3 regions of the Heyndrickxia sp. FSL W8-0423 genome follow, and region 2 is predicted to be linked to each of the others. Evidence: riboswitches for the same ligand, from Rfam matches in the RefSeq annotation. Region 2 holds a riboswitch; each other region holds the start of a gene.
What was found. A riboswitch is a leader RNA that binds a small molecule or an ion and turns the genes downstream of it on or off. The one in region 2 is predicted to bind thiamine pyrophosphate.
Positions count from the first base shown of each region.

Region 1: it holds a riboswitch for thiamine pyrophosphate, as region 2 does, so the genes downstream of both, thiW (energy coupling factor transporter S component ThiW) here and thiT (energy-coupled thiamine transporter ThiT) in region 2, are expected to answer to the same signal.
Region 3: it holds a riboswitch for thiamine pyrophosphate, as region 2 does, so the genes downstream of both, MKY81_RS06605 (YkoF family thiamine/hydroxymethylpyrimidine-binding protein) here and thiT (energy-coupled thiamine transporter ThiT) in region 2, are expected to answer to the same signal.

Region 1 is NZ_JBBPBE010000001.1:2,977,293-2,980,578, reverse strand. Features, by position in the region: gene thiM (hydroxyethylthiazole kinase) at 1-408, opposite strand, end outside; gene thiD (bifunctional hydroxymethylpyrimidine kinase/phosphomethylpyrimidine kinase) at 422-1,231, opposite strand; gene thiW (energy coupling factor transporter S component ThiW) at 1,200-1,721, opposite strand; TPP riboswitch at 1,835-1,935, opposite strand; TPP riboswitch at 1,995-2,097, opposite strand; RNA gene ssrS (6S RNA) at 2,249-2,444, opposite strand; gene MKY81_RS15135 (ABC transporter permease) at 2,564-3,286, opposite strand, start outside.
Region 2 is NZ_JBBPBE010000001.1:2,182,829-2,186,114, forward strand. Features, by position in the region: gene MKY81_RS11055 (hypothetical protein) at 1-149, shown strand, start outside; gene MKY81_RS11060 (ATP-binding protein) at 212-1,318, opposite strand; TPP riboswitch at 1,529-1,633, shown strand; gene thiT (energy-coupled thiamine transporter ThiT) at 1,769-2,344, shown strand; gene MKY81_RS11070 (IS1182 family transposase) at 2,445-3,286, opposite strand, start outside.
Region 3 is NZ_JBBPBE010000001.1:1,296,869-1,300,154, forward strand. Features, by position in the region: gene MKY81_RS06600 (amino acid permease) at 1-515, opposite strand, end outside; TPP riboswitch at 1,142-1,252, shown strand; gene MKY81_RS06605 (YkoF family thiamine/hydroxymethylpyrimidine-binding protein) at 1,349-1,942, shown strand; gene MKY81_RS06610 (ECF transporter S component) at 1,957-2,535, shown strand; gene MKY81_RS06615 (ABC transporter ATP-binding protein) at 2,541-3,286, shown strand, end outside.

The DNA of each region.
Region 1 (3,286 bases), 790 kb from region 2:
TCCACCTGTACCACCAATTAATGTATGTATTTCACTGCTATTCCCACGGATGATAGCCATCTTTACTTTTTCTAATAGTTCCATAGATCGTTCTGTTCGATAACTTGTTGCGCCAACACCGACAGGATCCAATATAACTGGAATTCCTTTCTTATTAGCAGCAATCCCTGCATGTAGCATAGATTCGAAAACAACATCATGAATCGTTCCTAAATTGATAATTAGTGCATCAGCTAGTTGAATCATATCTTCCACTTCTTTAATCTCTGTAGCCATTACTGGTGAAGCTCCGATTGCAAGTGTGACATTAGCACAATCATTTATAGTTACCACATTTGTCATATGGTGAATAAGTGGTTTTTTTTCTTTTACTAATGAAATTAACCGTGTCATTTTTGAAATTTCCATTGGAATCCCTCCGCTATTTATTGTCTACTAGTCCAGCACGTTCATATAAATGGTAAAAATGATTTGTTGGACCATGTCCACTGCCAAGTTCTAAGCTATGTTGAATTGCTATTGTAATATAATCTTTTGCTTTCTTAACTGCACTCAACAGGGTTTCTTCCTGAGCAACAAAAGCGGTGATAGCTGAAGATAACGTACACCCTGTTCCATGAACATTTTTCGTATGAATTCTCTTCCCTGGCAACCATGTAAAGTGATGTCCGTCAAAAAATAAATCATTTGGATCCCCTTCTAAATGGCCACCTTTTAATAAAATTTTATTGGCACCGAGTTCCTGTAATTTGAGGCAGGCAGTATACATGTCTTCAATCGTACAAATCTTTCTGTCTGTTAAACTTTCAGCCTCAGGTATATTAGGTGTAATTAATGTCACCATTGGAAGCAATTTTTCTTTTAACGCATCTATCGCATTTTGCTGTAATAAATGGTGACCACCTTTTGATATCATGACTGGATCGAGGATGATATGCTCTGTACGGTATATATTCAATTCCTTTGCAACCACATCAATATTTTCTTTTGTTCCGAGCATTCCAATTTTAACTGCATCAACATGAATGTCGTCGAAAATAGCAGATATTTGATCACTGATTATTTGTGAATCAATCATTTGTACAGATTTTACTTCCATTGTGTTTTGGGCGGTAACTGCAGTAATAACCGACATTCCAAACACACCTAAGGAAGAAAATGTTTTAATATCTGCTTGGATCCCAGCTCCACCTCCTGAATCAGATCCTGCGATTGTAAGTGCTGTTTTCATGAATGATTCCTCCAAACGTTTGATTTCGTAATAATACTTTCATTAAAAATATGGCAATTAGTGCTCCTGCAAAGGAACTAACTATAAATGAAGGGATAAATCCAAATAAAGCTACATTCTTTCCTAATAGTAGCCTTGCTACTGGATATGCTGCGAGTGCCCCAAGAATGCCAGTTCCAATAACTTCACCCGTAAACGCCCAACTAAGCTTTCTTGTTTTCATAAACAAATAGCCTGATAGAAATGCACCAATCATACTTCCGGGAAAAGCAAATAGGGAGCCGGTTCCTGTGAAATTTCGGATGATTGACACGATAAATGCTTGTGCAATTGAATAAAACGGACCCAATAGGATAGCGGTTAATACATTAGCCATATGTTGGATAGGGAAAATTTTTGCAAATCCCACTGGGATAAAAACGATATTACTTATTAAAGTAGTTATCGCAATAATAACTGCAGTTATCGTCATTTTTTTTAACTTATTCATCTTTACACACCTCCATCATTTGATTTTTGTGAGGAAGCTTTTCTTTCTCCAACAAAAAAACCGCCTTCCTCAATAGAAAGCGGCAATAACAACTGTAACTAGAAAATACAGAATAGCTATTTAGACCGCTTCCCTACGCCGGTATAATCCGGATCAGGTACAAAGGGTTTCAATCAATGATATCTCTCAGCCTATGGCTCCCCTAGCAGAAAAAATTATGAAATTGTACACAAAAAAGCCCATCGTAAGCAGTTAGATGGGCAGAATTGATTATATCTCTTACTCCCACTTCCTTACGCCAGCATAAACTGGATCAAGTTCAAAGGGTCCAGAACATCTCTGTCTCAGTCTTATTTAGACTCCCCTAGCGATAAAATTATTCATTTATGTATATGTTAGCATAAATTAGATAAAAAGAAAGGATAATTTTCCTTTTTAAAATTTGGTTCTTATTATATAATTCCATACATTATTCTCTGTATAAAAAAACCAGTTCCCGATTGGAAACTGATTTGGAAGTTGTCATTTATAAGGCCGCCTTTGCCGTATGAGTATTAAGAAAGTTTTAAACCACCACTCCTCAAAGTGGGTGTTTGCAGAAACGTTCTTGCTTGTCTTCCATGCCATGTAGGCGAAAGCTTGTCATTCCAGTTTCAATATAAAACTCCCTGTTACAGCTTAAAGGTTAAAACTTTATTATCAATACGTACAATGCAGCTTGTATTGTTATATTACTTTATTTTTATCATTTTTTCAAGTGAAATGATTTACTGGAATAATAAACTACCTCATTTTTATGAATTCCTTTGCAATATTATTTTGCAATTATTAAGGATGGTCGTCTAAATCCACTGACTTGTTTGATATCTGCGGTTATAATGTTTTTTTAATCCAACGGCTAAAAGTTGAAATGATACAATCGCAAACAGTAAGCATACTAATGGAATGAAAAGAACGAACTGATTTCCCCACAAATGATCCCTTGCCTGTCCTACTAAACCAGCCCATTCTTTCGTAATCGAATGATATAAAGTTGGTGAGGTTTCTAGCTTCGTTCCTCCTATAAAAATATTAAATAATGCTAATTGTCCCATCACAGTGATTGCGGTAACAATTTCGAGAACAAATAATATAACAATATCTTCTATTAAATGTGGAATGATGTGGCGCTTAATTATTTTCCATTTTGAAGACCCTGTCGTAATGGCGGCTTCAATAAAAGGCAAGCGATACACTTGTATCGTTTTTTCCCGAATCGATGCGGCTACACTCGGAAATCCGATTATGGTCGATACGATGATAAATAATACGATTAATGATATAGGCTTAATAGTTGGATTAAAAGAAATCGGCCACAAAACGAAATAAATGATTAAAAACGATGGAATATACGATAAAGAATGTTCAAATGACTCCCAAATGTGGAGCCTCTTTTTCATTATCCCTGTAAATAATCCAATTCCTAAACCAAGAGCAATTTTTAATAAGGCAATCGAAATTGAAATAAAGACAGTATATTTTGCACCATAAATTAGTAATGTAAGTAAATCGTATCCCCATTTGTC
Region 2 (3,286 bases):
ATAATCGAATGGTTTATTTACGCCCACTCCCACAAAGGAATTATGGAGGATACGGTTATGGTTGGGGTTGGGGCTGGGGCGGCTTTGGCTGGGGTGTCGCACTTGGTGCCATAGTTGGCTTAGCGCTTCTTCCTTGGTTTTTCTGGTAGGCCGTTGTCTTTTGAAAAAGACTCCTATTTTAAAGGGAGTCTTTTTCAACGAATACATCCTTTTATAATATTGGAAAGATTATTGTAAAAGTTGTCCAATCGTCATTAGATTGACAAGTTAAAGTTCCACCGTGTTTTTCAAGTATATTTTTGGAAACATACAAACCAAGCCCTGTTCCGCTCTTCTTCGTTGTAACGAAAGGCTCGAAAATAGTGTCAACCATTTCTTCCGGTATTTTTGGTCCGTTATTACTTATGTCTATAATAACGGAGTTTTCAGTAATATCCAATTCAATTTGGATAATCGGATTCTTCACGCTTTTCAGTACATCAACCGCATTAAAAATAATATTAATAAGTACCTGTCTTATTTCATCTTTAAAGCCATGAATGCTAATTTCATGCAAATAATGTTTTTGGATATCAACATTTACTTCTAAAATACGAGGATACAAAAAGGATAAGACTTCTTCAATTAAATCATTTAATGAAAAAGAGGTCATTTCAATTGACACAATTTCTTTTTTTGATAGCATAAGAAATTGAGAGATATTAAATTTTAATTGCTCAATTTCGTTAGAGATAATATCCAAATAAGGCAATTGTGGATTTTCAGAACGCAATAATTGCACAAATCCATGAATAGAAGTTAATGGATTACGAAATTCATGAACGAAGCTAGATGTCATTTGTCCTAAAAGTGTTAAACGTTCATGATGTGTTGTATTTATGTATTCATTTTTTTTATCAATGATTTGATCTTTAACATTTGAATAATATGTAACAACATAAAACAATAATTTGTCAAAAGCATAATTAATTTTGTCAATATAGGCATTGACATCGTTTACATTTAAATAATTATTGTATAAAAACTTAGTAGTTATTGATTTACCAATACTTAAATTATATGTAACTTCACCTAAATCAATATTTTGATCAAGTTTTTCTTTAGCAAAGTTAGATGCAAGGGATTTTAAAAAGTGCTCCAATTTTTCCTTCGATATTGACAATGATTGAATAAGAAAATCATGACAAGTATCTTTATTGAAAAATTTGGATTTTAAAGGATTTGACTTGGAGTTTATCAATTGTTCATTCCAAATCGCAACAATTTTATCAATATTTTTATCAAAAAATGCAACGATATCTTGTCTAAGCGGTATCATTTTTTTCACCTCCCTTTTCTTCAAAATAACAATTAGCAAAAATTTCTTCATCTAAAATATATCAAAATATTTAAATAATACCAAGTTAAAGTTATATAAATGTACTTATAGTTTCATAAAATAGCATATAAATATCTTTAAGAATATGGATAAATCAGTTGTAAACGGTATTAAAAAATAGTATAGTTAATTAGTATTATTAAATAAATATAATCCCACAAGGGGAGCCTAAATCGGCTGAGAGTGAACGTATGAGTTCTGACCCTATGAACCTGTTAGATAATGCTAGCGCAGGGACTGTGGTTTGATGGAATAGAAAGCAATGCAGCGATTTCCTTAAACCGTCCTGTATTGCTTTTTTTGTGTAAAAAACGCAATACAGTTGTTTTTACATTCCCTCCGAGCCTTCATAGTCACTCTTCAGACGAAAAGAAAGGAAGGGAATATAAGATGAATAAAAAAACATTGTTTTTAGTAGAAGTTGCTGTTCTCGGAGCACTTGCTTACTTGCTTGACCTTGTTTCAGCATTTATTTGTAAGGCTATTTGGCCAGAAGGCGGATCCGTTTCATTAGCTATGATACCGATATTTTTAATGGCTTATCGTTGGGGCTTAAAAGGCGGGTTGTTAACTGGATTTATATTAGGTACGCTACAAGTTGTAACAGGATTTTCAGTATTTTATCATCCGGTACAAGGGATTGTCGACTATTTTGTCGCCTTTACAGTGATTGGTTTAGCAGGTATTTTTGCAAAGCAAATCAAAACATCTATAGAAAATGGAAATATCGGAAAATGGACTACATACACTGTCTTAGGTGTTTTTCTTGGTAGTTTATTACGTTTCCTTGCCCATTTCTACACAGGTATTGTCTTTTTCGGTTCGTATGCACCGAAAGGACAACCGGTTGCATTATATTCATTGATTTATAATGGAACATATATGTCGATCAATTTTGTCTTAAGCTCAGTACTTGTTGTCATGATCTTATTTATTGCTCCAAGACTTGTCCAAATCAAAAAATAAAGTTAAAGAGGCTGGGACATAACTAGCTTCAATTAGTGAAAAAGGTGAATTTGAGTGTACTCAAATTCACCTTTTTCTTTTTTTGCGTGTAATTCTTCTATTATCTTAGTTGTTGGGCAGTGTATTTTCTTAAATTCACTGCCATTAATGCAAAGCCCATTTCATTTTCTACCTTTGATTTTCCTCGTACGGAAAATCGTGTGAAACGCAAATTAGCCTTCAAGAATCCAAAAACTGGTTCCACATCGATTTTGCGTTTTCGATAGATGGCACTCGTTTTCTCTTCTGAAAGCTTCGCTCTTACATATTCTTTTTGTTGTTCCCATTTTTCATTCACCATTCGTTTTCGATTGTTGCCTTCTTTTGCTTTGGTACAGGAGGGGCGGAACGGGCAGCCCAAACAGTCTTCGCACTCATAGATTTTAAACTTCCGTTGGAATCCTGTACGATCAGTACGGACAGAATAATCGTGAAATGTAAGATGTTTCTGGTTTGGACATGTATAGGTATCTGTTTCTTCATCGTACGGCCAGTTGTCTGGATTGAATAGGTTTTGTTTGTAGGTTTTCTTTTTTTCCTTCATATACAGCGTATAAGGAATAAGTGCTTCACGTTTTCTGTTCAAAAGGATATCATTATAATTTTCTTCACTACCATAACTTGCATCTGTGACGATGTGTTCCGGTAACTCGAAATAATCCTGCTCAATCTCATCTAGAAAGGGAATTAACGTACGTGTGTCTGTTGGGTTTGAGAATAATCCATAGGCAAGCGCATATTGACCTTCCGTTGCGATTTGTGTATTATAACCAGCCTTCAATTGTCCATTTTTCATATAATCATCTTTCATTCGCATAAATGTCGCATCTGGATCTGTTTTAGAATAGCTATTACGTGTACCAAAGATTTCAAGGTCTCGTTGGTATTTCTGTTTTCGTACGA
Region 3 (3,286 bases), 890 kb from region 2:
ATTAAAATACCTACGATAATGAAAATAATGATGGTAGCAACTTTAATGAAAGAGAACCAATACTCACCCTCGCCATAGCCTTTAACAGAGAGAATATTCAGTCCAAAAATAATCAAGATAAAAAGTCCGCTCCATAACCATGATGGACTATCTGGGAACCAAAATTTCATGACTAATGTTGATGCGGAAAGTTCTGCCGCAAGTGTGATCGCCCAGCTGTACCAATAGTTCCACCCTAATGCAAATCCAAGTGCTGGATCAATAAAGCGGGTAGCATAGGTGCTAAATGCCCCACTTGTTGGCATGAAAGAAGCTAGTTCACCAAGGCTCGTCATAATAAAATACACCATGACACCAATTATCATATAGGCAAGCAGTGCGCCGCCTGGTCCTGCTTGGTAAATAGCAGATCCGCTTCCTAGAAACAGCCCGGTACCAATGGATCCACCTAATGAAATCATCGTCAAATGTCGTGCTTTTAAACTACGTTGTAATCCTCCATTTTGATTCTCCATCTATATAAACCCTCCGTAATCCATTCATACCCTTAAAATAACCATGTTTAAACTAATGGCTTTGTTTAAAGTTCAATCTTGATTTTGACGTCTTGTTGATTGGAGCGGAAGGTGCGAGACTCCTGCGGGAAAAACGGTATACTGGAGACCCCGCAGGCGCGATAAGCGCCGAGGAGTTCGAAAAGCATAGGCGGCTTGCTTATCGACGTACGAACTGGAGGGCAGCGACTGAGATAAAGGAATCACGATGAGTCCTAAAGGACGAATCGATGATGACTTATCGTAGGGAGGTGACCGGAAGTTCGCTAGTCGATAGCCGCCGGAGCTAAACAGGCTCCCGAACCGCCCGCGGAAAGCGAGCACCTTCCGCTCCAATCAACTTCGAATAAAATTAATGGATATTTATAAATAAAAAATTATATTAATAACTATATAAAGATATCATAAACCGGAAAGAATGGAAATAGAAAGTTGTATATTTTATCACTTTGTTGAATGAAATTGCATTATGGATATTTTCCTAGAATAGTTTGGTATGCTGAGAATAAACAAATAATGCTAAAGTAACTTTACACATGATTTTTTGTCATGTATGATAAGGGCGAATAATAAAACTGCATATGACCTATCTACACTAGGGGTGCTGAAAAAGCTGAGATGTGAACGTGGAAGTGCGTTCCGATCCCTTATTACCCGATCTAGATAATACTAGCGTGGGGAAGTGTAGTAGTATTGGTGTAAAATCATTCATTGATTTGCATCTATTCGTATACTACTGCATCTTCCAAGAGATGCAGTTTTTTTATTCTCCAAAAAAAGAGAGGAGAATGGTTATGACAGAAGTATGTGGAACAAGTAGAATTGTAGGTTTTCGTTTTTCCCTTTATCCGATGGCGGATGAATTTGTAGATATTATTTTATCTACGCTTCAACGGGTCGACACCACTAAAGTATGGGTGAAAACGGATGATATTAGTACAGTAATCCGTGGGAAAATGGAGCATGTGTTTGACGTTGCAAAAGCTATCTATTTAATTGCGGCTAATACTGAAAAACATGTAGTACTAAATGGAACATTTTCAATAGGATGTCCAGGGGATTCAGATGGAGACGTGTATATGTCCGAGGACGATATTCGGATGAATAAGGAAAAAGTTGAAAATATTCATCTTGAAGCACCTACCCAATTTGCATTATATCCGATGAATAATGAAAACTATATGCAAATCATTGCAGATGTTGTGGATATCGCCAAACAACAAAACACATTTACTGGAGGAATTCACTATGCCAGCAGATTGGACGGCGATGCGCATGATGTGTTTACAACACTCGAGCATGCATTTAATTATACTCAGGAAAAAGTTAAGCACGTAACAATGACAGTCAATATTTCGGCGAATAGTCCTTCGAGGAAAAAGAAATAAGGAGGGAAAAAGTGATGTCTAAATGGAGTCTGCGGGAAATTGTTGTGATGTCAGTGTTAGGAATTGTCTTTGCCATCGTATATTTATTATTTACCCAAGTAGGGAATATTTTCTTTGGGTTAGTCGGACCGATCGGTTATGAACCGATATTTGGGATATGGTTTATCGTTTCTATCATTGTTGCAAATATTATTCGCAAGCCAGGTGCAGCAGTTTTGGCGGAAACGATCGCCGCATTTGTGGAAATTTTAATAGGGAATGCAGTTGGTCCAAGACTATTAATCTCTGGAATGATCCAAGGTTTAGGGGCTGAGGTTGTGTTTGCCGCAACTGGCTGGAAGCGTTATTCAACATGGGTGTTAATGCTTGCCGGAGTTGGTTCAGCGATATTTAGTTTTGCTTGGGGGTATTTTATCTCTGGATTTGCAACACTATCACCATCGTATGTTTTATCCATGCTAGCGATACGAATGGTTTCTGGTGCGCTCCTTGCGGGATTATTAGGTAAGTATATAAGTGAAGGATTGGCAAAAACAGGAGTGCTTAATGGAATGCCATTAGGCAAAGAGATGAAAAAGAGAAAAGTAGCGTGATTGAAATGGAGATACGGGAACCTTTATTAGAAGTTAGGAATCTTTCATTATCTTATGAGGAGCAATCGATTATAAACAATATCTCCTTTTCCATAAATAAAGGTGAAAAACTTCTATTATTAGGACCAAGTGGCTCCGGCAAAAGTTCGTTAGCACTTTGTTTAAACGGGCTGATTCCAAATTCAATTGAAGGGGACAGGACTGGGAGTATTAAATATGCTGGGAAAGAGATTCAGTCTTATAAACCAGGACAATTAAGCAGCCGAATTGGCGTCGTATTTCAAGATCCTGATTCCCAATTTTGTATGCTCACTGTAGAGGATGAAATCGCATTCGGCTTAGAAAATATAAAATTACCTAAAGAAGAAATGATACGAAAAATAGAATGGTCTCTTTCATTAGTTGGTTTAGAGAAGTATAGACAAGCTCATATTTCTACCCTATCAGGTGGAATGAAGCAAAAGCTGGCACTTGCATGTGTGATGGCAATGGAACCCGAATTGATGATTTTAGATGAACCTACTGCTTTGCTCGATCCGGTGGCAACAAAAGATTTTGCTGAAACGATTGATAGATTGCAAAGAGAAATGAATTTTTCTCTCATCGTCATAGAGCATAAACTTGATTATTGGGTTCCTTTTATTGATCGCACCCTTGTTTTTACACAATCCGGACAACTAATGTACGATGGTTCATTGAAAAAAGGATTGGTTCATCATTTTGATGATATGAAAGATCTTGGAATATGCCT